DNA from 3 places in the Actinosynnema sp. NPDC091369 genome. Region 1 is predicted to be linked to each of the others. Evidence: riboswitches for the same ligand, from Rfam matches in the RefSeq annotation. Region 1 holds a riboswitch; each other region holds the start of a gene.
The links. A riboswitch is a leader RNA that binds a small molecule or an ion and turns the genes downstream of it on or off. The one in region 1 is predicted to bind cobalamin.
Positions count from the first base shown of each region.

Region 2: linked by a shared signal. The riboswitch ahead of ACIQMJ_RS20710 (prenyltransferase/squalene oxidase repeat-containing protein) and the one ahead of ACIQMJ_RS37780 (CbtB domain-containing protein) in region 1 are both predicted to bind cobalamin.
Region 3: linked by a shared signal. The riboswitch ahead of cobN (cobaltochelatase subunit CobN) and the one ahead of ACIQMJ_RS37780 (CbtB domain-containing protein) in region 1 are both predicted to bind cobalamin.

Region 1 covers NZ_JBIVUG010000018.1:44,494-54,264, forward strand. The annotation lists gene ACIQMJ_RS37770 (HAD family hydrolase) at 325-987, shown strand; gene ACIQMJ_RS37775 (CbtA family protein) at 976-1,722, opposite strand; gene ACIQMJ_RS37780 (CbtB domain-containing protein) at 1,734-1,919, opposite strand; cobalamin riboswitch at 1,951-2,134, opposite strand; gene ACIQMJ_RS37785 ((2Fe-2S)-binding protein) at 2,184-2,834, opposite strand; gene ACIQMJ_RS37790 (LysE family translocator) at 2,853-3,539, shown strand; gene ACIQMJ_RS37795 (GNAT family N-acetyltransferase) at 3,527-4,702, opposite strand; gene ACIQMJ_RS37800 (N-acetyltransferase) at 4,787-5,242, shown strand; gene ACIQMJ_RS37805 (phosphoribosyl-ATP diphosphatase) at 5,393-5,656, shown strand; gene ACIQMJ_RS37810 (antibiotic biosynthesis monooxygenase family protein) at 5,653-5,940, shown strand; gene ACIQMJ_RS37815 (phosphoribosyltransferase) at 5,925-6,560, opposite strand; gene ACIQMJ_RS37820 (thioesterase family protein) at 6,599-7,372, opposite strand; gene ACIQMJ_RS37825 (RecB family exonuclease) at 7,387-8,253, opposite strand; gene ACIQMJ_RS37830 (FAD-dependent monooxygenase) at 8,308-9,465, opposite strand; gene ACIQMJ_RS37835 (TetR/AcrR family transcriptional regulator) at 9,553-9,771, shown strand, end outside.
Region 2 covers NZ_JBIVUG010000005.1:170,851-180,621, forward strand. The annotation lists gene ACIQMJ_RS20695 (ABC transporter ATP-binding protein) at 1-878, opposite strand, end outside; gene ACIQMJ_RS20700 (CbiQ family ECF transporter T component) at 875-1,927, opposite strand; gene ACIQMJ_RS20705 (hypothetical protein) at 1,924-2,730, opposite strand; gene ACIQMJ_RS20710 (prenyltransferase/squalene oxidase repeat-containing protein) at 2,774-4,072, opposite strand; cobalamin riboswitch at 4,167-4,289, opposite strand; gene ACIQMJ_RS20715 (cytochrome P450) at 4,383-5,642, shown strand; gene ACIQMJ_RS20720 (DMT family transporter) at 5,800-6,762, shown strand; gene ACIQMJ_RS20725 (S8 family peptidase) at 6,877-8,058, shown strand; gene ACIQMJ_RS20730 (SDR family NAD(P)-dependent oxidoreductase) at 8,212-9,771, opposite strand, start outside.
Region 3 covers NZ_JBIVUG010000004.1:191,670-201,440, reverse strand. The annotation lists gene cobJ (precorrin-3B C(17)-methyltransferase) at 1-262, opposite strand, end outside; gene ACIQMJ_RS17440 (precorrin-8X methylmutase) at 259-885, opposite strand; gene ACIQMJ_RS17435 (ferredoxin-like domain-containing protein) at 882-1,892, opposite strand; cobalamin riboswitch at 1,904-2,033, shown strand; gene cobN (cobaltochelatase subunit CobN) at 2,068-5,634, shown strand; gene ACIQMJ_RS17425 (ABC transporter substrate-binding protein) at 6,192-7,478, shown strand; gene ACIQMJ_RS17420 (carbohydrate ABC transporter permease) at 7,478-8,482, shown strand; gene ACIQMJ_RS17415 (carbohydrate ABC transporter permease) at 8,482-9,381, shown strand; gene ACIQMJ_RS17410 (GH1 family beta-glucosidase) at 9,393-9,771, shown strand, end outside.

The sequences.
Region 1 (9,771 bases):
ACTACGACCACCGCCGCGCACCCGACGCCGTAGGCTTGGCGCATGTCGGTTCGTGTCACGCCGCCCCCACCCGGCGCACCGGCCGACCACGTCGTCGCCGACGGCGGCACGAGGGGCGCGGTGCCCCGGCCCGGCGGCCTCCTCCCGGGTGTTTCCCCAGTCCAAGGCGGTGCGGCGGGATCTTCGGCCGGTCGACTCGAGGCAGTGCCGCACGGCTGCCGCGGCCCGGGCGTGACGTCGTCGGGATCCGTTCACACCACTGCGGGATGATTACGCCGAACAGGTGACCCGCCTGGGACGCCCATGATCACTCGAAAGGTGCATATGACGGTCGACGCGGTGCTGTGGGACATGGACGGCACGCTGCTGGACTCCGAGAAGCTGTGGGACATCCCGCTCAACGAGTTCGTGGAGAAGCTGGGCGGGACGCTGTCGCTCGCGACCAGGCAGGCCATGGTCGGGTCGAGCACGGCCCGAACCGTGGGGCTGCTGTTCGCCGAAGCGGGCGTCGTGCCGACCGACTCCGACCTCGTCGACGGCGCGGCGTGGATCAGCAGGCGCACCGAGGAGCTGTTCCGCGCCGGGCTGCCGTGGCGGCCGGGCGCCCGGGACGCGTTGCGCGCCGTGCGTGACGCCGGTGTGCCGATGGCCCTGGTGACGTCGACCGAACGGCAGCTGACCGAGGTCGCGCTGGACACCATCGGACGCGACCTGTTCGACGTCACGGTGTGCGGCGACGAGGTGGACCGCCGCAACAAGCCCCTGCCCGACCCGTACCTCAAAGCCGCGCGGCTGCTCGGCGTCGACCCGACCCGCTGCGTCGCGGTCGAGGACTCGCCGACCGGCGTGGCGTCCGCCGTGGCGGCCGGCTGCACGGTGCTCGTCGTGCCGTGCGACGTGCCGGTGGAGCAGGGCGAGCGCCGCGTGTTCCGCGAGTCCCTGGTGGGAGTGCGGTGGGAGACGCTCGCCCCGCTGCTAGACCGCTGACACCTCCGCCCGCCGCGTCGCCGGGTCGACCAGCAGGCCGAACACGACGCCGAGCCCGAGCCACAACGTGGCCGTCTCCGCGAGCGAGGCCAGCCTGAACTCCCACAGCACGCCACCCGGCACGTCGGACGGCACGACGTCCGGCGTGGCCGGGAACGCGACCAGCAGCACGACCACCGCCGCCACCGCGGCCAGCGCCACCGCGGTCGACCGGACCGGCGGCGACAGGTGGCCCAGCCGGGAGGCCAGGAAGCTCGCCCCGACCGCGACCAGCAACCCGGCCGCGATCAGCCCGAGGTAGAGCACCGTGCGGTACTCCACCGTGTCCGCGGCGCCGACCCCGGGCGGGTTGGCCGGGTACTTCACCGCGGGCAGCACCGCCGCCGCGCCGAAGGCCGCCGCCGACAGCGCCACCGCCCGCACGAACGGCGCCCGGGTCGTGAACCAGCGCCGGGACCCCGCGTACGCGGTGGCGAACAACGCGCCGACGGCGATGCCCACCACCACCGCGGCGAGCACACCGCCGACCACCTGCGTGCCGCGGCTGAACACCTCGCCGTGCTCGTGACCGCCGCCGGGCTCGGCGGGCCGTGCCTGCTCGACGGCCAGCGCCGCCCGGATCGGCGCTTCGACCACCAGCACGCCGACCAGGCCCGCGAGCAACCCGGACACCGCGCCCGCGCCGACACCGCGCGCCAGCAGGCCCTTGTAGGTCAGGCCCTTGTGCGTCGACATGGTCGCCGCGCCTAGTGGCACGGGACGCCGAGCGCGTGGCGCCCGTCGTGGAAGAACTCGTGCACGGTCTCGGCGGCGTGGCCGAGGGCGATGCCGTTCTCCTGGAGGACCAGCCAGGTCACGATCAACGCGACCAGTGCGACGGCGTAGGCCCACTTGGGGATGGGGACGGAAAGGGGGTGCGCGGGGCTCGTCATGACGGCCTCCTCCATACCTCGTGGAAGGTCAACAACAACTCGTGCCGCAGCCGGTCTCCTGACTCCCGGATCGACGCCGTCCCCGCGTCTTCCCAGCCGCTGCGCGCGACCAGTGACGTTCTCGGCGGGTTGGCTCCCCGGTCACAGTGGCGAGGACCGCGCCGGATTCACACCGGCTTCCCGTCCACTGCGGCGCTGCGAACCGTAGATGTCGATCGCCGGCCGGCACAACCGACCAGACGAGTTGTCGTGCTCGTCACGCGGTCACCGCCGGGGCAGCGGGCAGTCACCGCACGTGCCGCCCCCGTCGAGCCGGTAGTAGAGGCAGCAGCTGCGCCGCCGGAACACCACCTCGCCGGGGAACGGGATGAACTCGCCGGTGCCCTTGAGCGGCGGCTCGGCGAACAGCTCGTCCGCCAACGCCGCGCAGTCGACGCCACCGCGGCTGACCGTGCGCAGCGCGCCCGCCACGTTCGACCCGGCGTTGCCCCACAGCAGGCCCCGCGCCACCGGCGTGACCGCGTGCACGGCCTCCACCACGGGGTCCACCGACTCGCCGATGCCGACGCCCGCGACCGGGTCCTTCAGCCGGACCTGGAGCCCGTCCGGGGCGTAGCGCCACCACAGGTTGCCGGGTCGGACGTCCGGCGCGACCCCGCCGACCGCGCGGGCGGCGACGACCGGGCTCAGCACCCGCGCGGAGTAGCCGAGGAAGAACAGCGACGCGGCGACCCGCCGTTCCCGGGTGCGGTAGCGGGCGGCGATCCGGTCGAGGGCGTCGGGCAGGGCGGGGCCGTCGGACAGGGCCGCGCCGTCGTGCCAGCTCTCGTCGGGCCGGCCGACGTCGAGGGCGAAGAAGGGGCTGAGGCCGCGGATCTGCCGCAGGGTGGCCAGGACTCGGGCGAACTCGGACACGTGACCTAGTCTGCCGCCGTGGACGCACTGGGGTGGGGACTGACCCTCGGCCTGGCCGCGAGCATCAGCCCCGGCCCGCTGTTGGTGCTGGTGGTGACGTCGGCGCTGCGCTCGGGATGGCGGTCGGGCGCCCTGACCGCCTGCGCACCCCTGCTCTCCGACGCCGCCGTGGTCGTGGTGACCCTGCTCCTGCTGGACCGCCTGCCCGCCCGTGCCCTGGGCGTGCTCGGCGTCGTGGGCGCGGTGTTCGTGGTGTGGAGCGGCATCCACACCGTCCGCGACGCCCGCTCCGCCTCCCTGACCGGACCGCCCCCACCGCCCGACCGCCACGCTTCGCAGGGGTCGCCGCCCAGGGGAACCCTGGATTCAACCCTACCAACGGGGTCCGACAATCCCGGGGCTCTCGCCCTGCGCCGAGCCGTGCTGGTGAACCTGCTCAGCCCGCACCCGTGGATCGCGTGGGCGACCGCGCTCGGCCCCCTCACCATCACCACCTGGCGCACCTCACCTCCCGCCGGCGTGGCTTTCCTGCTCGGCTTCTACCTGACCCTGGTCGGCGGCAAGGTGGTGATCGCCCTGCTCGTCGCCCGCGGCCGCCGCCGCCTCGGCACCACCGGCTACCGCCGCGCCCTCACCGCCGCCGGCGCGCTGCTCGTGCTCGCGGGCGTCGCGATGGGCGTCGAGTTCGCCACCTACGGCATGTAGAACGTCATCAGGTCACCGCGCACCGGCGGGAACAGGGTGTGCATCAGGTCGGCGTTCGGACCCGGGTACACGTCCGGGAACCGCGCGGTCAGGCCCTTGATGCCGTGCGGGCCGAACAGGAGCGACGCCAGCATGTCCGGTGCGACGCCCGCGCCTCCCGCGGCGCCGGGGGACTGCATCCGGCCGCCCGCGACGACCGGCCCCACCTCGCCCGCCTCGAACGGCAGCCGCACGTGCGACCGGTAGAACGAGACGACCGCCTCGCCCTGCCCGTCGCCGAAACCACCCTCCGCCAGCCGCCGCCCGAACACCGGCCGCAGGTGCTCCAGCAACGCCACCGGGTCACCGATCCGCACGTAGTAGGAGTTCGCCTCCTCCGGCGCGGGCCCGAGGAACGGGTCCAGCGCCGCACCCGCCACCGACCCCGGCCGCTCGGTCACCTCCTCGGCCCCGGTCAGCGCGAGCAGCGCGTGCGCCGCCGCCTCGTCCACCGCGGCCACCTCGCACAGCCGCACACCCTCCTCCGGCGGCGTGGTGCGACCGGTCGCGACGGGCACGCCGTCCCGCTCCACCAGCCACTCCGTGCTGCCGTCCCGCGCCACCAGCCACCGCCACAGGGCGGGGGAGTGCGGCATCCTCAGGTCGGCCCGCGCCTGCTCGGCGTCCTGCAACCGAGTCATCGCCGGGATGTCCTCGACGCCCGCCCGGCGCAGCACGTGCCCACCGCCGTCGGGACGACCGGTCACCGGGCGGGTGGCCGAGATCGGGATCGCGTACGTGTAGCCGAACTGGCGGTAGAAGTACGGGATGCCCAGCATCACGTTCACCAGCTGCCCCCGTGCCGCCGAACGCCGGTGCGCCCAGTCCATGAGCGCGCGCACCAGCCCGCGGCCCTCGTAGGCGCGGTCGGTGGCGACCAGCTCCACCTGGCTCGCCGGGATCCCCACCCCGTCGAGCACCAGCGTCTCGTCCAGCAGGGTCGCGGTGGACACGACCTCGTCGCCGTCCACGACGACCGCGCACGCCTCCCAGCCCGCGTCCGGGTCCTCGACGACCAGGCGGTGGTCGACCGCGTCCGCCGGTTCGCCGCGGTCGGCCAGCAGCGCGCCGATCTGCGGCAGGTCTTCCGGGCGCGCGGTCCGCAGCACCAGCCCATCGGTCACCGGGGCAGTGTCTTGGGTGTGGCGAACGTCGCGCCACCGGTTTTTCGGTGGCGACGCCGGTCCGGCCCGCGCAGAATCCGCGCCATGCCGTGGCTCCCCACCGACTTCGCCCACCCGACCCGCGTGCCGCTCGACGGCGGGCACCACCTGCGCCCCATCCGCGAGTCCGATGTGGACGTCGACTACCCCGCCGTGATGGGCTCGCGGCAGCGGCTGTGGTCGCTCTACGGCGAGAAGTGGGGCTGGCCGCCCGCCGACATGACCCACGAGCACGACCGCGTCGACCTCGCCCGGCACGAACGCGAGCAGGACGCGCACGAGTCGTTCAACTACGCCCTCTTCAACGCCGACGAGACCGAGCTGTACGGGTGCGTCTACATCGACCCCGTCGAGGACCCCGAGCGCACCGACGACGCGCAGATCTCGTGGTGGGTCGTGGACGACCGCGTGGGCACCGACCTGGAGCGCGCGCTGGACGCGTTCGTGCCGAGGTGGATCGCCGAGGTGTGGCCGTTCACCAGCCCGCACTACGGGATCTAGCGTCCGCGGGGTGACGCCGTCGGTCGAGTGCACCGCCGTCCCGGTCCGCTCTGCCGCGCCGGCCGTGCCCGCGCCGGCGGGGGCCGTCCGCCCGGTCCGGGCCTGACCTGGGTTCCTGCGGCCGTTCGGGGGATGGGAGGATCAGACCCCGTGAAGACCTTCGACGAGCTGTTCGCCGAGCTGAGCGAACGCGCACGCACCCGCCCTGAGGGCTCCGCCACCGCCGCGGCTCTGGAGGCCGGGGTGCATGCGCAGGGCAAGAAGGTGCTGGAGGAGGCGGGCGAGGTCTGGATCGCCGCGGAGCACGAGTCCGACGAGCGCCTGGCCGAAGAGGTCTCCCAGCTGCTGTACCGCGTGCAGGTGCTGATGCTCGGCCGCGGCCTGACCCTCGAAGACGTCTACAAGCACCTGTGATCCTGGAAGTCGCCGCGCTCGACGTCCGCCCCGGCCTGGAGGCGGACTTCGAGCGGGCGTTCGGGCAGGCCCGCGAGGTCATCGCGCGCTCGCCCGGCTTCCTCTCGCTGGACCTGCGGCGCTCGGTCGAGCAGCCGTCCCGCTACCTGCTGCTGGTGGAGTGGGAACGGCTGGAGGACCACACGGTCGGCTTCCGGCAGGGGCCGCTGTACCCGCGGTGGAAGGCGCTGCTGCACCACTTCTACGACCCGTTCCCGACCGTCGAGCACTACCGCGCGCCCTGACGGCGGCGCAGCAGGTCGACCACCTGCTCGTCCGTCGTCTGCTCGAAGTGGGCGTAGAACCGGCCGACGGCCCGGAAGTCGACCCGCGGGTGCGGGCAGACCACCAGGTCGGCGTCCGCGCCGAGGGCCCGCACCGCGTCCGCCGCGCCCACCGGCACGGCCAGCACCAGGCGGAGTGGCCGCTGCCCGCGGGCTTCGCGCAGCGCGGCACGGGCCGTGACGCCGGTGGCCAGGCCGTCGTCCACGACCAGCACGTCCCGCCCTTCGAACCGGACCGGGCCGTCGCGGTACAGCTCCAGCCGCCGCCGGGCCTCCCGCCGCTCGGCCTCGCACGTCCCCGCCAGGTCCCGAGGGGTCAGGCCGAGCATCCGCAGCGCCTCCCCGTCGAAGATCGGCTCGCCGTCCGCGGTGACCGCGCCGATGCCGTACTCGGGGTGCCCCGGCGCGCCGATCTTGCGCGCCACGGCCACGTCCAGCTCACCGCCCAGCGCCGAGGCGACCTCGAACGCCACCGGCACGCCGCCGCGCGCCAGCCCGAGCACCAGGGGGTCGGTCCACGACTGCCCGGCCAGCGCTCGGGCGAGCACCCGGCCGGCGTCGGAGCGGTCGGCGAACCTCACCCCTCCATGGTGCTCGCGTCCCGCGCCGGCGGCGACCGTCAGCGCTCCCGCACGAACAGCGACTGGGCGCTGCGCCCCACGGGGCCGTGCTCGTCGTGCAGCACGCTGCTCGCCACGCCGACGCCGGACGGCCCGATCACGGTCGTCGCGTCCAGGGCGAACCACTCGCCGACCGGCTCGCGGTGCAGGTGCACGGTCAGGTCGGTGTTGATCGCGTACCAGGTGCGGATGTCCAGCCGGCTGGACACGCCGCTGGCCGAGTCGGCCACGGTGAACAGCCGTTGCGCGGCGCTCGGCTCCTCGCCGGCCACCACGCGCACCCGCGCCCGCGCCCACACCACCGCGTCACCGGGCGCGAAGATGCCGCCGTCGACCGAACGCCACTCCGTGGCCGCGAGGTAGCCGCCCCGCCAGTGCTCCGGCACGGCCATGGGCGCGCACCGCGCCGGCCCGACCAGCGGCCCGCCCGCGCCGGCCGCCACCGCCGTCGTGTCGGCGGTCACGATCCGCCACGCGCCGGCCCGCAGCACGGGACGGCCCTCGTGCGCCAGCTCCGCCGTCAGCAGCTCGACCGAACGCCCCGGCCGCGTCACCGACGCGGTCACGGTCAGCTCCGCCACCGGCACCGGCCCGAGCACCTCGAACGTCACCCGCGACAGCACCGCGCCCGGCCGCGGCGCGCACCGCTCCAGCGCCCGCACCAGCAGTGCCGACGGCGGCCCGAGGTGCTGGCTGTCGTTGCCCCACGGCCCGGTGGTGTGCCCGGTCGCGGCGAACCGGTCGGCGTCGAGCTGCTCGTAGAACGCGTCCACCCGCGAGACCCCCGTCAGTCGGCCCGGTCCAGCGGGGTCTCCACCCCGGCGTCCGGCTCCGGCCAGCCCGGGTACGGCGGCGGCGTGCCGTCGAACGCCGGGCACAGCGCCTTGTGGTCGCAGTAGTCGCACAGCCTGCTCGGGTTCGGCCGGAAGTCGCCGGACTTCGCCGCGCGCAGGATCGCGTCCCAGATCGCCTCCAGCGTGCGCTCGAACCGGGCCAGCTCCGCCTCGTCCGGCTGGTAGGCCAGCGCCTGCCGGTCGGCCAGGTACATCAACCGCAGCTGGCGCGGCACCACGCCGCGCAGCCGCCACAGCACCAGGGCGTAGAACTTCATCTGGAACAGCGCCTTGGCCTCGCCGACCTCGCGCGGCGCGGCCCCGGTCTTGTAGTCGACCACCCGGATCTCGCCGGTCGGCGCCACGTCCACGCGGTCGACGTACCCGCGCAGCAGCACGCCCGACGGCAGCTCCCACTCCACCAGCAGTTCCCGGGCGTCCGGGTCGAACCGGCGCGGGTCCTCCAGGCCGAAGTAGCCCTCCAGCAGCTCCTCCGCCGACGCCAGCCACTGCTCCTGCTCGGGGTCGCCCTCGGCGAACAGCTCGGCGAACTCCGGCCGCTCGGCCCGCACCCGCTCCCACGCCGGGCCGACCAGCGCCCGCGCCTTCTCCGGCACGCGCTCGGCGGCGGGCAGCCCGAACAGGTCCTCCAGCACCGCGTGCACCACCGTGCCGCGCACCTGCGCCCTGGTCGGCTTCTCGGGCAGCCGGTCGACGGCGCGGAAGCGGTAGAGCAGCGGGCACTGCTTGAAGTCGCCCGCGCGGGAGGGCGACAGCGCTGGCCTGCGAACAGGGCGCTCGGTGATCGTCGGCACTGCCATGGGACGCAACCCTAGGCCAACCCCCCGACAAGATCGGGTCCGAACCGCGCGGTGCTACGCGGCGGCGGGGGCGTAGTCCGGCAAGTCGATCTTGCTGGTGATGTCCTTGCCCGCCTTGAGCATCAGGGCGAGCAGGAACCGGTTGCCCAGCAGGCCGTTGCGCGCACGCAGGCCGAACGCGCTGCCGGGCGCCAGGAACCTGCCCGTGCGGTCCCCGCCCTTCTGGCACCGCCGCGCGTAGTCGCGCATCCGGTCCTCGTAACGCCGGAACGCCGCCCGGTGGTCGCCGCCCGCCGCGGCCAGCTCGCCCGCGAGCACGTACGCGCCGACCACGGCCGTGCCCGTGCCCATCCCGCCGATGGTCGCGCCGCACGCCGCGTCGCCGACCAGCGCGACGCGGCCCCGTGACCAGGGGGTGACGTCGACCCGGCTGATCGAGTCGAAGTACAGCTCCTCGGTGTGCTCCAAGGTCGCCAGCAGGCGGGGCGTCTCCCACCCCATGCCGTCGAACGCCTCGACCAGCAGCCGTCGCTGGGCGGCCACGTCACGCCGGTCGTACGCCAGGAGCGGCGACTTGAAGACCACGAACGCGCCCCGTCCGCCGAAGGACACGAGCCTGCCCGGCGCGTTGTGGCTCACCGGCGCGCGGTCGAACCCGGCGGGCAACGCCCAGGTCGCGACGTAGTAGCCGAGGTGGCTGACGAACTCCTCCTCCGGCCCGAAGACCAGGGCGCGCACCTTCGAGTGGATGCCGTCCGCACCGATGACCAGGTCGAACGTCCGCTGCGCGCCGGATGCGAACGTGACGTCGACGCCGTCGGGCGTCTCGTCCAGCGCGGCGATCGAGTCGCCGAAGACGTAGTCCACCTGTTCTTTCCCGTGCTCGTGGAGCACCCGTGCGAGGTCTCCGCGCAGCACCTCGACGTCGCCGCCCGCGAAGTCCGCCGGCAGGTGGAGCAGCGTCCGGCCGCGCTCGTCGACGAACGTCATCGGGCTGCCTCCGGTCTGCACCTCGCGCAGCCGGTCCAGCACACCAGTCCGCTCCAGCACGGTGAGGTGGGTCTCGCCGCGGAAGTCGACCGCCGCCCCGCCGCCGCGCAGGGCCGGCGCGATCTCGACCACGGTCGGCTCGAAGCCGTGCCGCGCCAGCCAGTAGGCCAGCGCGGGACCCGCCACGCTCGCGCCGGAGACCAGCACCCGTTCGCCCGCCATGTCCGCCCCAAACTGTGTCCATCGGAAGCAATTCTATTTGTGTATGGTAGACACAGTTTTCTCGCGGCGGCAACACCGGAGGTGGCGATGGACCTGACGGGCAGCCTCGACCTGCTGTGGGGCGACCGTCCCGGCCCCCGTCGCGGCCCCAAGCCCGCGCTCACGCACGAGGTGATCGCCCGCACCGGCATCGCCGTCGCCGACGCCGAGGGGCTCGCCGCCGTGTCGATGCAGCGGGTCGCCGCCGAGCTCGGCTTCACGAAGATGTCCCTGTACCGCTACGTGCCCGGCAAGGCCGAGCTGGTC
Region 2 (9,771 bases), on a different contig from region 1:
CGGACCCGCACGTCGCGCACCCGCACCACCTCCGCCGCGGGCGCCGGAGCGGTGACCGGCGGCGACGCGAGGCGGTCGCGCAGCGGACCGGCCAGCCGCCGCGCGTCCCGGATGGACACCGGCACCGGCTCCCACCCCGCCACCTGGCCCAACCGCACCACGGGCGGCGCGACCGGCGCGTCCGCCAGCACCGGTCCCGGCGCGCCCGCGACCGGCGGCACCCCGCCGCCGGGCAACCACACCACGCGGTCCGCGTACTGCGCGACCCGTTCCAGCCGGTGCTCGGCGATCACCACCGTCATGCCCAGGTCGTGCACCAACCGGTGCAGCGCGGCCAGCACGTCCTCCGCCGCGCCCGGGTCCAACGCCGACGTCGGCTCGTCCAGCACCAGCACGCGCGGGTGCGCGGTGAGGGCCGCGCCGACCGCCACGCGCTGCTGCTGCCCGCCGGACAACGTCGCCAGCGGCCGGTGCCGCAGCTCGGCCAGGCCGAGCAGGTCCAGCGTCTCCTCGACCCGCTTGCGCATCACCGGGTTCGGCAGCGCCAGCGACTCCATCGAGTACGCCAGCTCCTCCTCGACCGAGTCCGTCACGAACCCGGCCTGCGGGTCCTGCCCGACCACGCCCACGACGTCGGCCAGCTCGCGCGGCGGGTGCGTGCGGGTGTCCCGCCCGGCCAGCAGCACCCGCCCGGTCAGCGTGCCGCCGGTGAAGTGCGGCACCAGGCCGTTGATCGCGCGCAGCAACGTCGACTTGCCCGACCCCGTCCGCCCGACCACCAGGCACAGCTCACCCTCGGGCACGTGCAGGTCCACCCCGGCCAACGCGGGCGCGTCCGCGTCGCGGTAGGTGACGGAGACGTTCTCGAACCGGATCACGTGTTCACCCTGTTCCTGGCGATGACGACGGGCGCGAGCGCGCACAGCAGGCCGACCGCGGGCAGCAGCGGCAGTTCGGGCGCGGTCAGCGGGACCGTGCCGGGCGTCAACGCCGAGCCGCCCAGGTCGAACGGCGCGAGGACGGTCGCGAGCGCCGCGACCACCCCGGACGCGACGATCAGCAGCTCGCGCGGCCCCCACCGGTCGGGCCGGTACCGGCTGCGCCGCACCCGCCGCGACCCGCTCCACAGACCCGCGACCGCCAGCACCGCGCCCACCACGAGCATCGGCGTCGTGGGCGCGCCGCCGCCCAGCAGCCCGTACGCGCCGACGCACAGCCCCAGCAGCCCGCCGAGCACGAGCGCGCCGGTCACCACCCGGGTCCGCTTCGGCAGCCCGGCCGTCCGGCCGTACCCGCGCGAGTCCATCGCCGCGGCCAGCACCAGCGACCGCTCGAACGCGTCCTCCAGCACCGGCACCATCAGCACCCGGACCGCCTTCACGCCCCGCACCACGTCACCCCGCAGGGCCCGGGCCCGCCGCACCGAGCGCGCACTGGCCACCAGTTGCGGCGCGACCGTCAACGCCACCACGACCGCCACGCTCACCTCGTACAACGCGGCCGGCAGCGACCGCAGCAGCCGCTTGGCGTTGGCCAGCGCGTTCGCCGCGCCCACGCAGCACAGCAACGTCGCCAGCTGGAGTCCCTGGTACAGCGCGAAAGCGAGCCCCTCGGCGCTGACCGGCCCGCCGAGCCGGATGCCCTTCGCCCACTCCGGCAGCGGGATCTCCGGCAACGTGACCAGCACCGTCGGTCCGCTCACCCCGCCGAGCAGCACGTGCAGCACCACCCGGATCGCCAGCACCACCAACGCGAACTTGAGGAACACCCCGTACGCGCCGGCCCACGGCGTGTCCTCGCGGCAGGACACGGCCACGTACCCGGCGACCGCGATCACCAGCGCCAGCAGCACCGGGTTCGTGGTGCGGCCGGCGATGACGGCCAGGCCGAGCGCCCACAGCCACCACGCGCCGGGGTGCGGCCTCACTCCGCCGCCTGGGCGCGCCGCCGCGCGGTCCACACGCCGAGACCCGCCAACGCGGCGATCACCACGATCCCGATGACGAGGCCGACCGTGCCCCCGGACGACGACGTGCCCGCCGTCGGCTCCACGGCCACCGCGCTCGTCGGTGCCGCCGAACCGGGCGTGGAGCTGATCGTCGTCGTCGTTGTCGTGGGAACGGACGAAGTCGGCGGCGCGCTCGTCGTCTCCGTTGTGGTCGCCGTGGGGGCTTCCGACTGCGGCACCGGTTGTTGCTGGGCCGGAGTCTGTCCGGGCGGTGGTGCGGGCTGCGCCGGTCGTCCGGGCGCGGGTGGCTGCGGCGCCGGCGGGGTCGGCTGCGGCGCGGGTGCGGGCGGCGCGATGCCCGGCTGCTCACCCGCCCCGAACGACCAGCCCTCCACGCTGCCCGGCGCCGGGTCGTAGGCGCTCGCGCTGGTGTTGCTGTAGACCCACGACCCGCCGGGTCGGCCGTGCCAGTACCCCCAGTACGCCGTGGTCGGTGAGGTGGTGACGCACGGGTCGCTGCTCGGCTTGCCGTTGATCCGGCACACGAACCCCGGTTGCCGGGACGCGAACGTGTAGCCGAACCCGGCGGCGGTCAGCGCGGCCGTCCCCGTCGCCGGGTCGCCCGGGGCGCACCCGGTCTGCACGCCGCCGCCCAGCGAGCGGAAGTCCACGACCACCGTCACGCCCGCGCAGTCCGCGGCCTGCGCGGTCGGCGGCGCGCACGTCAGCGCGAGCCCCGCGACGGCGCACGCCGCCAGGACCCGCCGCAACCGGCCCGTCACGGCAGGACGGGCGCGGCCGACGCCGTGCCGCGGACCCGGGCCGTCACTTCCGCGCCTCCGCGACCCGCCGGCGTGCCAGCGCGACCGCGAGCACACCGCCGACCAGCAGCAATGCGCCGAGCCACAGCATCGGGCCGACCTCGGCGCCGGTGCGGGCGAGCGGGGCGCGGTTGCTCCCCACGGCCACCACCGCCGCTGCCGACGTGGTGCTCGTCGCGGTGGTGCCGGACGTGGCCGCCGGGTCGGTGGTGCTCGTCGTCGTGGTGACCGAAGTGGACGTGGTCGGCGACGTGCTGGTGACCGGGCAGTCGAGCACCGGCGCGCCCGACCGGCCGCCCTGGGCCGTCAGGTCCGCGAAGTTAACCCCGACCAGGCCGAGCACGCCCTGCGCGCTCGCCCGCAGCGACGCGGCCTGCGTGAACCCGGTCCGGTCGAACGCGATCGCGCCGCGCGCGGCCTCCGGGGCCGAGCAGCCGACCTGCAACGACCGCAGGAACGCGGTCGCCTCGTCGGCGTCGGCGGTCCGCCCGCCGGCGCGCAACGCCTGCGCGGCGAGACCCGTGCTGTTGGCGTTGCCCTCGCCGGTCGCCTTCTCGTCGAGGAAACCGCCGCTCGCCTGCTGGACGTTGTGCAGCCAGTCGAGCGCCTTGCCCGCCGGGGCGGTCCTGTCCACCGCGAGCAGCGCCTGCACGCCCATCGCGGTGGCGTCCACGTGCGACACGCACGGCGTCGCCTCGAGGATCAGCGGGAACCCGCCGTCCGGGCACTGCGCGCCGGCCAGGTAGTCCACCGCGGCCCGCGGTGCGCCCTTCCACCGGTCCAGCGCGAGGACCGCGAACGCCTGGGTGAAGCCGTTGGAGTAGTCGCCGTGCCGGGACTTGTCGCGGAACCGGCCGTTCGGCGCCTGCAACGCGGTGAGCCCGGCGATCAGGTCGACGCCGCCGAACGCCGTCGGGTCCTGGCCGCGCACCTGGACGGCCAGCGCCAGCTTCGCGTGCGCCCCCGCGAAGGCGTCGGCGGGGTCGCCGAAGTTGAGGTAGTTGGCGAGGACGGCGGGCTCGGCGAGCCAGGCGGCGGCCTGGTCGGCGCTGTCGGACGCGACGCCCGCCGCGGTGAACGCGAACAGCGCGTCGAGGGTGAGGCCCTGGTCGGGGTAGGCGACGCCGTCGAGCACGTTCTCGAAGTGGTCGCCGTCGACGAGCTGCCGGGCCAGCCAGCCCGCGGCCGCGTCGCCCGCGTCGGTCGTCGGCACCGCCCGCGCCTGGCTCTGGGCGGCGGGTGCCGCCACGAGGGCGGCGACCGCCGCGGCGGCGATGACGGCGGCGGTCCGTCTCAACGACATGATCGACCTTTCCGGGGGCGCGAGGCGCGGGCGGACCCCGGACAGCCGTGAGCGACTTCCCCCGGGCTCCGACCCGTTGACCTCGACGGTGTCGGGAGCGTGGCACGCAGCGACGGGTGTTCGGGCTCGTCCCGGCCGGGACCTACCGTTGCGGGTCAGCGCCGGATTTCGACCGGCTTCCCCCGTTTCGCGCGCGATTGCCGATCGTCTGTCACCGACCTCGGCGTGTCAATCCGCCTCTGGCGCGATGCTGCTCACCCCTACGTACGGTTACCGTCGGGCGATTCGATCTGGGGAAGAGGGGTGTTCGATGACGACTCTGGCGTCCGTGCGCGACGGCTTGGTGGCGTGGGTCGCACGGCGTTCGGCGACGCGGTGGGTGCTGGGCAAGATCGGTTCGCGGGCGTTCGCGCTGCTCCCGGACCGTGCGCTGGTCCCGCTGAAGCGGGACGGGGTGGTGCCGGTCGCCGAGCTGGAGCGGATGCGGGAGGCCGGCGCCGTCCACCGGATCCCGGTGCCGTTCGGCTTGCGGGTCTGGTTGGTCACGGGTCAGGACGAAGCGAAGAAGGTGCTTTCCGACACAGGCGCGTTCAGCAACGACTACGCGCGGCTGGGCGCGGCGGTCGGTCGGCTGGAGCAGTCGCCCGGCGGCCTCGGCTTCGCCGACCCGCCCGACCACACCCGGCTGCGCAAGCTGCTCACGCCGGAGTTCACCATGCGCCGGCTGTCGCGGCTCGTGCCGCGCATCGACGCGATCGTCACCGAGCGGCTCGACGCCATGGAGGCCGCGACCGGGCCGGTCGACCTGGTCCAGGAGTTCGCGCTGCCGATCCCGTCGCTGACGATCTGCGAGCTGCTCGGCGTGCCCTACGAGGACCGCGACCGGTTCCAGGAGCTCGCGGCGGCGCGGTTCGACCTGTTCGGCGGCGCGGGGCAGGCGTTGGGCGCCATCTCGGAGTCGCTGTCCTACATGGAGGAGATCGTGCGCCGCGAGCGCCGGTCGCCGGGGGACGGGCTGATCGGCTCGATCATCCGCCAGCACGGCGACGACGTGAGCGACGTGGAGCTGGCCGGGTTGGCCGACGGCGTGCTGACCGGCGGGTTCGACACGACCGCGTCGATGCTCGCGCTGGGCGCGATCGTGCTGCTGAAGGACGACGCCGCGCGTGCGGCGATGCGTGACGACGACGCGGCCGCCGCGCCGCTGGTGGAGGAGCTGCTGCGGCACCTGAGCGTGGTGCAGGTGGCGTTCCCGCGGTTCGCCCGGCACGCGTTGCGGGTCGGTGAGCAGCAGATCGAGGAAGGCGACGTGGTCGTGGTGTCGCTGTCGGCGGCCAACCGCGAGGAGGCGTCCGACTTCGACGCGGGCCGCCCGGCGTCGTCGCACCTGGCGTTCGGCCACGGCGCGCACCGGTGTGTCGGCGCCGAGCTGGCCCGGATGGAGCTGCGGGCCGCGTACCCGGCGTTGCTGCGCCGGTTCCCGGACCTCCGGCTCGCCGACGCGCGGCCCGCGTTCCGGACCGCGTCCATCGTGCACGGGGTCGACTCGCTGCTAGTCCACACGCGCTGAGCGTTGAACTCAGGGGTCCTGGACGTAGGACTCACGGGACCTGGATGTGGGACTCTCGCGGGGGTGCTGCATCCAGGTCCGAACCTTGTAGCGTTACTTAACGCGTCGTCATGAGGTTTCACTTTTCTTGAAGTCGGTCGTGGGGGACGGTGGTCCCATGATCGGACGCGGCGTGATGCGGATGGGTGCGCTGGCCCTGCTGTGGGGCTCGGTGTTCCTGTGGATCGAACTGGCCCTGACCGGACTGTCGCCGACGCAGATCACGGTGGTCCGCTGCGCCCTCGGGGCGGTGACGCTGCTGGTGATGGCGCGCCTGAACGGTCAGAAGCTGCCGCGCCGGCTGTGGGGGCGGCTCGCGGTCGCCGCGTTCTTCTGCAACGCCCTGCCGTTCCTGCTGTTCGCCGTGGGCCAGCAGACCGTCGACTCCGGCGTGGCGGGCGTGCTCAACGCGACCACCCCGCTGTTCTCCCTGATCATCGGGTTCGCCCTGGGCACGGACGGTCCGGTTACGCCAGTCCGGGTGCTCGGCCTGGTCGTCGGCTTCGCCGGCGTGACGCTGATCTTCGCCCCGTGGGAGGAGGCGAGCGTGGTCAGCCTGGGCGCGCTCGCCCTGCTCGGCGCGGCGGCCAGCTACGCGGTCGCGTTCGCCTACATGGGGCGCAAGCTCGTCGGCCACGGCGGTCCGGTCGCGGTGTCGGCGGCGCAGCTCCTCGCCGCCACCGCGCTGAGCACCCTGATGGTCCCGTTCGACCACACGCCCGCCACGCCCAACGTCACGGCCGTCGTCGCCGTGGTGGTGCTGGGCGTCTTCGGCACCGGCTTCACGTTCATCCTCAACTACCGGATCATCGAGGACGAGGGCCCGACCAGTGCCGCCACGGTCGGGTACCTGCTGCCGGTCGTCTCGGTCGGGCTCGGGGCGCTGGTGCTCGGCGAGCCGCTGACGCCCCGGATCGTCGCGGGCATGGCCGTCGTCCTGGCCGGGGTGGCGCTGACCCGGCTGGCACTGGCCCGGTCGGCGGCGGGCAAGCGCCCGGTCGAGCGACGCGGGCATTACCAGTTGTCCGTTATGTCCACCGAGGGTGACGGGGCGGGCGGCCGTTCGGCCGACCACCGTTGACCATGGCATAACCGCTGGTCAGGCTGCTGGTCTGGACCTCGTGCGAGCGACCGTCCGCCTCGTCAACCCTGCGTCGGGGCGCGCTCGCCCGGGTTCACCCGAAGGAGCCAACCCGTGCGTCCTGTTCACCGAACACTCGCCGTCCTGGCCGCCGCGACCACCGCCGTCGGCCTCACCACCGCCGCCGCCTCGGCCGAACCCCTGCACCAGGCCGACGTGATCACCGCGACGGCCTCCGCGACCGTCCACCCGATCAAGGACTCCTACATCGTCTCGCTCAACGCCACCGCCCGCAGCGGCGCGAGCGTGGCCGCCACGGCCGGCGTCACGCCGACCCACGTCTGGGACGTGGCGCTGCACGGCTTCGCCGCCAAGCTGACCCCGGCCCAGGTGCGCAAGCTCAGCCGCGACCCGGCGGTGGCCACCATCGAGCAGGACGTGCTGGTCACCGACGCGCTCGACGCCACCCAGGCCAACCCGCCGTCGTGGGGCGTAGACCGGGTCGACCAGCGCACCCTGCCGCTGTCGAACAGCTTCACCTACAACTACACCGGTGCGGGCGTGCACGCCTACATCATCGACACCGGCATCACGCCGGGTCACGCCGACTACGGCGGCCGGGCCACGTTCGACTACAACGGCATCGACACCAACAACACCGACTGCCACGGCCACGGCACGCACGTCGCGGGCACGATCGGCTCGAACACCTACGGCATCGCCAAGGGCGTGCGGCTGCACGGCGTGAAGATGATGAACTGCTCCGGCAGCGCCACCACCACGTCGGCGCTCAACGCGATCAACTGGGTCACCGCCAACCACACCAAGCCGGCCGTCGCCAACACGTCGTGGAACTTCACCGCGTCGGCCAGCCTGGAGACCGCCATCCGCAACATGATCGCCGCGGGCGTCTTCCTGGCCACCTCGGCGGGCAACACCGGCGGCAACTCCTGCGACCGCCTGCCGCGCAAGGTGGAGACGGCCAGCGTGGTGGCGTCCTCGACCAACACCGACGCCCGGTCGTCGTTCTCCAGCACGGGGGCGTGCGTCGACGTCTACGCGCCCGGCAGCTCGATCATCTCGACCCTCCGCACCGGCGGCTCGGGCGCGATGAGCGGCACGTCCATGGCGACGCCGCACGTCGCGGGCGTGGCCGCGCTCTACAAGCAGCGGTTCGGCGACCAGTCGTCCGCCACCGTGCACAACTGGCTGAACTCCTCGGCCACGCCGGACGTGGTCAGCGGCGGCGCGACCGGCGGCACGGTCAACCGCCTGCTGTTCACCAACGGCCTGTGAACCTCCCCGGCGCGCGGGGGCGACGCCCTCACCCCGCGCGCCGGGGAACCCCGATGATCGGCGTCGCGGTCCGCGCCCATCACCTGCCCGACGCCCGAAAGCGCAGCCGCCGCGAGGGGACGCCGCCGCGAACGGCTGACCATCCGACCGGTCTCATGCGCCCAGCACCGACGACAGGTGGCGCGCCACCACGGCCACGTGCGGCAGGTCCACCATGGACAGGTGGTCGCCGGGCACCGGCACGACCTCCAGCGAGCCGCACGCGTCGGCCCACCCGAGGTCGTCGTCGTCCTGCCGGCGCAGGTAGCGCGGGTCCAGCACGGTGGTCAGCGTCTCCCGGTCGGTCGCCCGGTAGAACACGACCCGGCCCGGGTAGTGCCGCGGCGTGAACCGCTCGGCCGCCCGCGCGTCCAGGTAGGACGTGCGCTGGTGGCGCAGCGCGCCGGGGCTGATGCCCAGGTCGGCGACGGCGGCCAGCACCGCGTCGATCTGCCCCTCGTCGTCCATCCCGGACAACGACTCCCACGGCAGCTCGACCCGCCTGCCGTAGACCTCCTCGACGTGCCGGGCGTAGCGCGCGAACCGGTGCCGCACCAGCTCGGCCGGCGTCACGTCGGGCGCGGGCAGCGGCCGGACCGTGTCGATCATCACCACCAGCTCGACCTCGGCGCCCGCGTCCCGCAGCAGGCACGCCACCTCGTGCGCCAGGCACCCGCCGAACGACCAGCCGCCCAGCACGTACGGCCCGGAGGGCTGCACCGACCGCACCAGCTCCGCGTACCGCGCCGCCTTGGCCGGGATGTCCGGCACGTCGTCGATCCGCTCGTAGCCGTAGCAGGGCCGGTCCTCCAGCAACCCCACCAGCGGCTCGTACACGCTGGTCGGCCCGCCCGCCGGGTGGAACAGGTGCAGCGGTCGCCGCGACCCGCCCGCGCGCAGCACCCGCAGCGGTCCGCCCGCGTCCTCGAACGCCGCGCGCAGCCGTTCGGCCATCGCCTCGACGGTCGGCACGGCGAACAGCGACCCGTCCGCCGCGACCCGGCGACGGACCGCCGCCAGCAGCCGCTCGCGCGAGCCGCCGAGCGCGAAGAAGTCGTCGTGGACGCCGAAGTCCCGCCGCCCCAGCACCTCGGCCCACAGGCCGGACAGCCACCGCTCGGTCGGGTCGCGCGGCTCGACCCGGGTCGGGGCCCCGGGGTCGCGGCCGGCGAGGTGCCGCTCCACGTCACGCAGGCTCGCACCCCGCAGCAGCAACGGCACCGGCAGCTGCACGCCCAGGTCGTGCTCGACCGCGTTGCGCAACCGCATCGCCATCAACGAGTCCAGCCCGAGCGAGGTCAGCGGCTGCGACGGGTCGGGCACGCCGCCCATCACCCGCGCCACGATCGCGCTCAGCCGGTCCGCCTCCGGCGCGTCCGACGGCGGCTGGAGGAACGACTCGAAGAACGGCCGCCGCGCGAGCTGGGGGAACAGCTCCACCACCCGCCGCCGGTCGAACCGCACCACACCGGTCGCGACCCGGTCGGACAGCAGCAGCGCCTCCACCGCCTGCACGCCCTCGGCCGGTGAGAGGGGACGCAGCAGCGGGTTGTCGTTGTCCTTGGCCAACCCCACCCGGCTCCACGCGCCGAACTCGATGGTCGTCGCGGGCAGCCCCGCCGCGCGCCGCCGGCGGGCGAACCCGTCCAGCCACGCGTTGGCCGCCGCGTACGC
Region 3 (9,771 bases), on a different contig from region 1:
ACCGCGCCGCGCACTCCTCGTAGAACGCGTCGATCTCGCCCTGGTAGTCGTCGGAGTCCTCGGTCGTGACGGGGTAGACCAGCTGCTCCTCGACCTGCCCCTCCCGCAGGTAGGGCGCGGCGATCCGGCGCGCCACGCTCCGACCGTGCCGCGCGCTGTGGAAGACGACCACGTCCGCCTCGCCGATCAGCCGCGCCGCCTTGACGGTCACCAGCTCCGGGTCGCCCGGACCCACCCCGACCCCGTACAGCTTGCCCGTCATTCTTCCTCGCTCGCGATCGCGTTGAGCGCCGCCGCCGTCATGGCGCTGCCGCCCCGCCGACCGCGCACCACCAGGTACTCCAACCCCAGGTCGTTGTCGGCCAGCGCGTCCTTGGACTCCGCCGCGCCGATGAACCCGACCGGCACGCCCAGCACGGCGGCGGGCCGGGGCGCGCCCGCCGCGATCAGGTCCAGCAGGTGGAACAACGCGGTCGGCGCGTTGCCGATGGCGACCACCGCGCCGTCCAGCTTGTCGCCCCACAGCTCCAGCGCCGCCGCGCTGCGGGTGTTGCCCAGCTCGGCGGCCAGTTCCGGCACCCGCGGGTCGCCCAACGCGCACACGACCTCGTTGTCAGCGGGCAGCCGACGCCGCGTCACGCCCGCCGCGACCATCTGCGCGTCGCACAGGATCGGCGCGCCGGCCAGCAGCGCCGCCCGCGCGTCGCGCACCACGTGCGGCGAGAAGTCGACGTCCGACACCAGGTCGACCATCCCGCAGGCGTGGATCATCCGCACCACCACCCGCGCCACGTCCGGCGGGAACCGCGCCAGGTCTGCCTCGGCGCGGATGGTGGCGAAGGAACGGCGGTAGATCTCCGCGCCGTCCTTGACGTAGCTGGTCACCTGATCTCCTCGTAGGCGTCGCCGGTCGCGACGAACTCCACCACGTCGCCCGCCGGCCGCCCGCACCGGCGGGCGCAGCCCGACCAGTGCGCCCGACCCGGCGCGGTCCGGGTCTCGACCCACCGGGCGGCGTCGGCGCGCACGTCGGCCAACGACTTCGCGCACCCCGGCCGGCCGGTGCACGCGCTGACCCCGTGCCACGGCGAGTCCGGCGAGGTGAACAGGCCCGTGGTGTCGCTCCCGGCCGGCAGCACCACGCTCCGCCAGGGCGTCAGCCGCATTGGCACGCCGGCCAGCAGCCGGGCGTCCCAGCGCCCCAGCGGCACGCCCGCCACGACCACCGGACCGTGCACGCCGGGTGCGACGGGCGTCACACCCGGCTGGACCCGGGCGTCACCCGGAACGCCCAACGCCGCCGTGATCTTCCGCACACCGCCGTCCACTTCGGACAGCCGCCACGCCTCGCCGCGGAGCTCGCCGAACACCCGCGCGGCGGTCACCACCGCCGCGACCGGGTCGGCCACCCGCAGCCCTGAATCGTGGCCTGCCAGGAACAACGCGTCACCGACGAGCCCGATGTCACCCGCCAGGCCGCTGACCGCGCCACCCACCGTGACCAGGAACCGGCCGGGCAGGGACGCGAGCTCCGGCACGCCGCACAGCGCGGCGTCGATCGCGTCGACCAGCGCCTGGTTGTCCTCCAGCGGCGCGGCGACGATGTTGCGCACCCGCTCGTGCGTCATCGAGGGCAGCAGGCCGGCGTCGCGCAGCCGCGCGCCCAGTTCGTGCTCCGCCCCCGGCGCCAAGCCCCTGATCTGCAAGTTCGCCCGCGAGGTCAACTCCAGGACGCCGTCGCCCAGCTCGATCGCGGCGGACCGGAGCACGTCGACCTGCGCCGCGCTCAACGTCCCGCCGGGCACCCGCACGCGCGCCAGACCGCCGTCGGCGGCCTGGTGCACGTCGACGGCTCCGGGGCAGGCGTCCGGGTGAGTTCGATCCGCGGGCATGGACTGGATGCTAACTGCCGTTAGGGTGACCTCCGAACGGCGAAGCAGCAGGAGGAAGCCGGTGTGAATCCGGCGCGGTCCCGCCACTGTGACCGGGGGAGCCCCCGGGAGTCAGGAACTCCGCTCGCCGTCCCCCACGACCGGGGCGAGGACCCCCGAGGGATGGAGCCCGCACGTGATCCTGCTGTTGTCGACCTCCGACACGGACCTGCTGTCCGCCCGCGCGAGTGGCGCCGACTACCGCCTGGCCAACCCCGCCCGCACCGCCGCGGACGACCTCCCGGCACTGCTGGACGGCGTCGACCTGGTGGTCGTGCGCATCCTCGGCGGTCGCCGGATGTGGGAGGAGGGGCTCGACCGGCTGCTCGCCTCGGGCCTGCCGGTCGTGGTGCTGGGCGGTGAGCAGAACCCCGACGCGCCGCTCATGGAGCTGTCGACCGTGCCCGGCGGCGTCTGCGCGGAGGCGCACGCGTACCTGGCGCACGGTGGCGCGGCGAACCTCGCCCAGCTGCACCACTTCCTGTCCGACACGGTGCTGCTCACCGGCCACGGCTTCGCGCCGCCGGAGCCGACGCCCACCTGGGGCCTGCTGGAGCGGCGGGACGAGGTCGAGGGGCCGACGATCGCGGTCCTGTACTACCGCGCCCACCACGTGGCCGGGAACACGGCGTTCGTGCACGCGCTGTGCGACGCGATCGTGGCCAAGGGCGGCCGACCGCTGCCGGTCTACTGCGCCTCGTTGCGCACGGCGGAGGCGGAGCTGCTGGCCCAGCTGGGCACCGCGGACGCCCTGGTCGTCACAGTGCTCGCGGCCGGCGGCACCAAGCCCGCCACCGCCTCCGCGGGTGGCGACGACGACGCGTGGGACGTGGGCGCGCTGGCCGCCCTCGACGTGCCGATCCTCCAGGCCCTGTGCCTGACCGGCAGCCGTGCCGCGTGGGACGACAACGACGACGGCCTGTCCCCGCTGGACACCGCCACCCAGGTCGCGATCCCGGAGTTCGACGGCCGGATCATCACGGTGCCGTTCTCGTTCAAGGAGGTCGACGAGGACGGCCTGACCGTGTACGTCGCCGACCCCGAACGCGCGTCCCGGGTCGCGGGCATCGCCGTGCGCCACGGCAGGCTGCGGCACATCCCGCCGGCCGAGCGGCGCATCGCGGTGATGCTGTCGGCCTACCCGACCAAGCACTCCCGGATCGGCAACGCGGTCGGCCTGGACACCCCGGCCAGCGTCGTGCGGCTGCTGGCCGCGATGCGGGAGCGCGGCTACGACATCGGCGACGAGCTGCCCGGCGTGGCCGACCTCGACGGCGACGCGCTCATTCACGCCCTGATCGCCGCGGGCGGCCAGGACGCCGACTGGCTCACCGCCGAGCAGTTCGAGGGCAACCCCGTGCGGCTGCCGGCGGCCCGCTACCGGGGGTGGTACGCCACCCTGCCCGAGGACACCCGCCAGGAGATGGAGCGGCACTGGGGTGAGGCGCCCGGCGAGCTGTTCGTGGACCGGTCGAAGGACCCCGACGGCGAGATCGTGCTGGCGGCGCTGCGCTCGGGCAACGTCGTGGTCATGGTGCAGCCGCCGCGCGGCTTCGGCGAGAACCCGATCGCCATCTACCACGACCCGGACCTGCCGCCGAGCCACCACTACCTGGCCGCCTACCGGTGGCTGGAGGACGAGTTCGGCGCCGACGCCGTGGTGCACGTGGGCAAGCACGGCAACCTGGAGTGGCTGCCCGGCAAGACCGTCGGCATGTCCGCGGGCTGCGGGCCGGACGCGGCGCTGGGCGACCTGCCGCTGGTCTACCCGTTCCTGGTCAACGACCCGGGCGAGGGCACCCAGGCGAAGCGGCGGGCGCACGCCACCCTGGTCGACCACCTCGTGCCGCCGATGGCCCGGGCCGACAGCTACGGCGACATCGCCCGGCTGGAGCAGCTGCTGGACGAGCACGGCACCATCGCCGCGATGGACCCGGCCAAGCTGCCCGCGATCCGGGCCCAGATCTGGACCCTCATCCAGGCCGCCAAGCTCGACCACGACCTGGGCATCTCCGACCGGCCGCACGACGCCGAGTTCGACGACCTGATCCTGCACGTCGACGGCTGGCTGTGCGAGATCAAGGACGTCCAGATCCGCGACGGCCTGCACGTCCTGGGCCACGCTCCCACCGGCGGGACCAGGGTCAACCTGGTGCTGTCGATCCTCCAGGCCAAGCAGATGTGGGCGGGTGAGGTCGCCGCGCTGCCCGGCCTGCGCGAGGCGCTGGGCCTGGCGGAGGCCGGCAACGACCGGACCGCCACCGACCGCGTCGAGGAACGGGCCCGCGCGCTGGTCCAAGCGATGGAAGACGCCAATTGGGACGTGAACGCGGCCCGGACCCTCACCGACGACGAGGACGTGGCGCGCATCCTGGAGTTCGCCGCGCTGGAGGTCGTGCCCCGGCTGGCCCGCACCACCGACGAGCTGACCAACGTGCTGCACGCCCTGGACGGCGGCTACGTGCCGGCCGGTCCCAGCGGCTCGCCGCTGCGCGGCCTGGTGAACGTGCTGCCGACCGGCCGCAACTTCTACTCGGTCGACCCCAAGGCGGTGCCGTCCCGGCTGGCCTGGGAGACCGGGCAGGCCATGGCGGAGTCGCTGCTGGAGCGCTACCGCGCGGACACGGGGGAGTGGCCGCCGTCGGTGGGCCTGTCGGTCTGGGGCACCAGCGCCATGCGCACCGCGGGCGACGACATCGCCGAGGTGCTCGCGCTGCTCGGCGTTCGGCCCCAATGGGACGACCAGTCCCGCCGGGTGACCGGTCTGGAAGTGATCCCGCTCGACGAGTTGAACCGACCGCGAATCGACGTCACGGTTCGCGTCAGCGGCTTCTTCCGCGATGCGTTCCCGCACGTGGTGGCACTGATCGATGACGCTGTGCGACTGGTCGCGAACCTGGACGAGTCGGCGGCGGACAACTACGTCCGCGCGCACGCCCAAGCCGACCTCGCGGAGCACAACGACCCGCGTCGCGCGACAATGCGCATCTTCGGCAGCAAACCGGGCGCGTACGGCGCCGGCCTGCTCCCGTTGATCGACAGTCGGAACTGGCGCGACGACGCCGATCTCGCCGAGGTGTACGCGGTGTGGGGCGGCTACGCCTACGGCCGGGAACTCGACGGCGTCGAAGCGCGCCCGGCGATGGAGAGCGCCTACAAGCGCATCGCGGTCGCGGCGAAGAACATCGACACCCGGGAACACGACATCGCCGATTCCGACGACTACTTCCAATATCACGGCGGGATGATCGCGACCGTCCGCGCGTTGACCGGAAAAGCGCCCGCGGCATATGTCGGCGACAGCACGCGGCCCGATGCCGTGCGCACCCGGACGCTGCACGAGGAAACGAACCGGATCTTCCGCGCCCGCGTGGTGAACCCGCGGTGGTTGGCCGCGATGCGCAAGCACGGGTACAAAGGCGCGTTCGAACTCGCCGCGACCGTGGACTACCTGTTCGGCTACGACGCCACCACCGGCGTGGTCGCCGACTGGATGTACGAGCAGCTCGCGGCGACCTACGTGCTGGACCCGGTGAACCGGGACTTCCTGGAGCGGTCCAACCCCTGGGCGCTGCACGGCATCTCCGAACGGCTGCTGGAAGCGGCCAACCGGGGTATGTGGGAGCACCCGGAACCGGAGACGCTGGACGCGCTGCAAAAGGCGTACCTGGAAACCGAGGGCGACCTGGAGGACGGTCGCTGACCCACCGCCACCGCGCGGCGCGTCCGATAACGTCTCGGAAACGCGCCGATAATGAGGGGTACCCCTATATTCCGGGGCGCCCCCGCGCGTGACGAAACACCCCGGTGGCCGGCCGGTCCTGAATGGACGTCTCAGCACGTCCCGCGGGCCGGTCGGAGGTCACTCGGCCGGCCGGCGCACACCACCCGGCCGGCCGACTCGCGCAACCCGACCGGACCACTCCGCCGACCCCGGTTCGCGACTCGCGGTGGGGTGATGGCGGACATGTGCACACTTCCGGTGCAGACTGGTGCCGGGAGAGTGGGTTCGCGACTCGTGAATCTTTTCCGGGCCGTTCGGCGCGGAGATGAACCGAGCGTGTCCGACTGGTCTACGAACAGTGCCTGAACGGACTACGGCGCACACCGCTAGCAGAATCGGTCCAGCAAGGCAAACGTCGCAACGTCGGTAACAGCGCGGACACGAGAGCTTGACACAACTCCGTGGCGCGAACCACACTCCCCCAAAACCTGGGAGCGCTCCCAGAACGTTCACCGCCGATCAACTGAGGAGTTCTCGTGCGCTACCGTCGAGCAGGCTTGGCCAAAGTCCTGGCCTGCACCGCAGTGCTTGCCGCAGTCGCCACGGCCTGTGGCTCGGGAGGGTCCGGAGGCTCGTCCGACGGCAAGGTCGAGCTGACCATCGCGACCTTCAACGAGTTCGGGTACGAGGAGCTCCTCAAGGAGTACGAAGCCGCGAACCCGAACATCAAGGTCACGCAGCGCAAGACCGGCCAGGCCGCGCCGCACCACCAGAACCTGTTCACCAAGCTGGGCGCGGGCTCCGGCCTGGCCGACGTCGAGGCCGTCGAAGAGGGCTTCCTGAGCCAGGTCATGGCCAAGTCGGGCCAGTTCGAGGACCTCAAGGAGATCGGCCCGAAGGACGTCCGCGAGGACCGCTGGCTGCAGTGGAAGGTCGACGCGGTCACCACCAAGGACGACAAGCTCATCGGCTACGGCACCGACATCGGTCCGCTGGCCATGTGCTACCGCAAGGACATGCTGGAGGCCGCCGGCCTGCCGTCCGACCCCGAGGGCGTCAAGGCCCTGTTCGCCACCTGGGACTCGTACTTCGAGGCCGGTGACAAGTACGTCAAGGCCACGAACAAGCCGTGGTTCGACTCGGCCGCCCAGATCTTCAACCCGATGCACAACCAGAACGAGACCGGCTACTTCGACCGCGACGACAAGCTCGTGATCGAGACCAACGACGACAAGAAGGTCTGGGACCAGGTCACCGGCGCGGTCGCGCGCGGCCAGTCGGCCAAGCTCTCCGCGTGGAGCCCGGAGTGGCAGAAGGGCTTCAAGGAGTCGGCCTTCGCCACCAAGACCTGCCCGTCCTGGATGCTGGGTGTCATCGAGGGCAACGCCGGCCCGGAGCACAAGGGCAAGTGGGCCGTCACCGCGGCGTTCCCCGGCGGCGGCGGCAACTGGGGCGGCTCGTACCTGACCGTCCCGAAGCAGGGCAAGAACAAGGCCGAGGCCGCCAAGCTGGCCGCGTGGCTGACCGCGCCTGAGCAGCAGATCAAGGCGTTCAAGGCCAAGGGCACCTTCCCGAGCCAGACCCAGGCGCTGATCTCCCCCGAGCTGCTCAACCAGACCAGCGAGTACTTCGGCGGCGAGAAGGTCGGCCTGCTGTTCTCCGAGCAGGCGAACAAGGTCGCGGCGGCCCAGTACAAGGGCCCGAAGGACGGCGAGATCCAGGACAACGTCGTGTCCCCGGCGCTGACCTCGGTCGAGCAGGGCACCTCGCCTGAGGAGGCTTGGAACAAGGTCGTCGATGGGGCCAAGAAGGCTGCCAAGTAATGACGACCGAGCTTTCGGTTGCGCGCGGGCGGGGCTCCGAGCCCCGCCCGCCGCGGCGCGACGACAACGATGACATCGGTCCGGGCAAGCTGAGCTGGCGCTACCGGCTCACGAACCTCGACGTGAAGGTCTCGCCCTACCTCTACATCGCCCCGTTCTTCGTGCTGTTCGCCGCGGTGGGCCTGTTCCCGCTGCTCTACACGGCCTACATCTCGCTGTTCGAGTGGGAGCTGGGCGCGGACGAACAGCCCTTCGTGGGCATCGACAACTACACCACGCTGTTGGCCGACTCGCAGTTCTGGAACGCGATGGTCAACACGTTCAGCATCTTCGCGATCTCCACGCTCCCTCAGGTCGTCATCGCGGTGCTGCTGGCGGCGCTGCTCAACACCGCCCTGCGCGGGCGGACCGGCTGGCGGATGGGCGTGCTGCTGCCCTACGTGGCCAGCCTCGTCGCCCTGACCATCATCTTCGGCGACCTGTTCGGCGTGCAGTACGGCACGATCAACAACATCGTCGAGTTCTTCGGCTTCGACCGGATCGACTGGCAGGCCGAGCGCTGGTGGAGCCACGTCGCCATCGCCACCATGGTCAACTGGCGCTGGACGGGCTACAACGCCCTGATCGTGCTGGCCGCCATGCAGGCCATTCCGCGCGACGTGTACGAGGCCGCGTGGGTCGACGGCGCGAGCAAGGTGCGCCAGTTCTTCAGCATCACGCTGCCGATGCTGCGGCCCACCCTGATCTTCGTGATCGTCACCTCGACCATCGGCGGCCTGCAGATCTTCACCGAGCCGCTGCTGTTCTCGCCCTCGGCGGGCGCCAACGGCGGTGCGACCAACCAGTACCAGACGGTCGTGCTCTACATGTACCAGGCCGGCTTCCAGAGCCAGGACCTCGGCTACGCCTCGGCGATGGCCTGGGTGCTGTTCATCGTCATCATCGCGATCGCGGGGATCAACTTCCTGCTCACCCGCCGGCTCGCGTCCAGTGGGGAGGCGTGATGGCCACCATCACCGATCGCCCGGCGCCGAGCGCCGCTCCGCCCAGGCCCTCGAAGCGGAGGCGCTCGAAGGCGGTCTCGCTGTCCGAGCGCCGTCCGGGCTTCACCGTCTACGGGATCCTGATCGCCTTCATCCTCGGATCGGCGTTCCCGTTCTACTGGTCGTTCCTCGTGGCCAGCCACGACGACGCGACGTTCACCGCCGAGGCGCCCCTGCTGCCCGGTGGCCAGTTCTTCGTCAACGCGGGACGCGTGCTCGACACCATCCCGTTCTGGAAGGCGCTGGGCAACAGCGTCATCGTCTCCGGCACCGTCACGGTCTCCGTGGTGGTGCTCTCGACGTTGGCCGGGTTCGCGTTCGCCAAGCTGAGGTTCAAGGGCCGCGGCCCGCTGATGGTGTTCGTGGTCGCCACGCTCGCCGTGCCCACGCAGCTCGGCATCATCCCGCTCTACATGGTGATGGCGGAGTACGGCTGGTCCGGCACCCTCGGCGCGGTCATCGTCCCCAACCTGGTGACCGCGTTCGGCGTGTTCTGGATGCGCCAGTACATCGCCGACGCCGTGCCCGACGAGCTGATCGAGGCGGCCCGCATGGACGGGTGCAGCATGATCCGCACGTTCTGGCACGTGTGCCTGCCCGCGGTGCGCCCGGCCGCCGCCATGCTGGGCATCTTCACGTTCATGATGTCGTGGAACGACTTCCTCTGGCCGTTGATCGTGCTCAACGCGGACAACCCGACGATGCAGGTCGCCCTGGAGAAGTTGCAGAGCGGCTACTACGTCGACAAAACGCTCGTGCTCGCCGGGACCACGATGGCCACGGTCCCGATTCTGATCGTCTTCCTCGTACTCGGTCGGCAGATCGTCGCCGGGATCATGCAGGGTGCTGTGAAGGGGTAGCTGTGGAGTCGATTTCCTTTCCCGAGGGATTCGTGTGGGGCGCCGCGACCGCGGCGTTCCAGATCGAAGGCGCGACCACCGCGGACGGTCGCACCGCGTCCATCTGGGACACGTTCTGCAAGATCCCCGGCGCGGTGGTGGGCGGTGACACGGGTGATCCCGCGGCCGACCACTACTACCGCGTCGACGAAGACGTCCAGCTGATGGTCGACCTCGGGTTGCACGCCTACCGGTTCTCCACCGCGTGGCCCCGCATCCGGCCCGACGCGGGCCCGGTGAACCAGCCCGGCCTGGACTTCTACTCCCGGCTGGTCGACAAGCTGCTCGAGAACAACATCACCCCGTGGCTCACGCTCTACCACTGGGACCTCCCGCAGACCCTCGAGGACG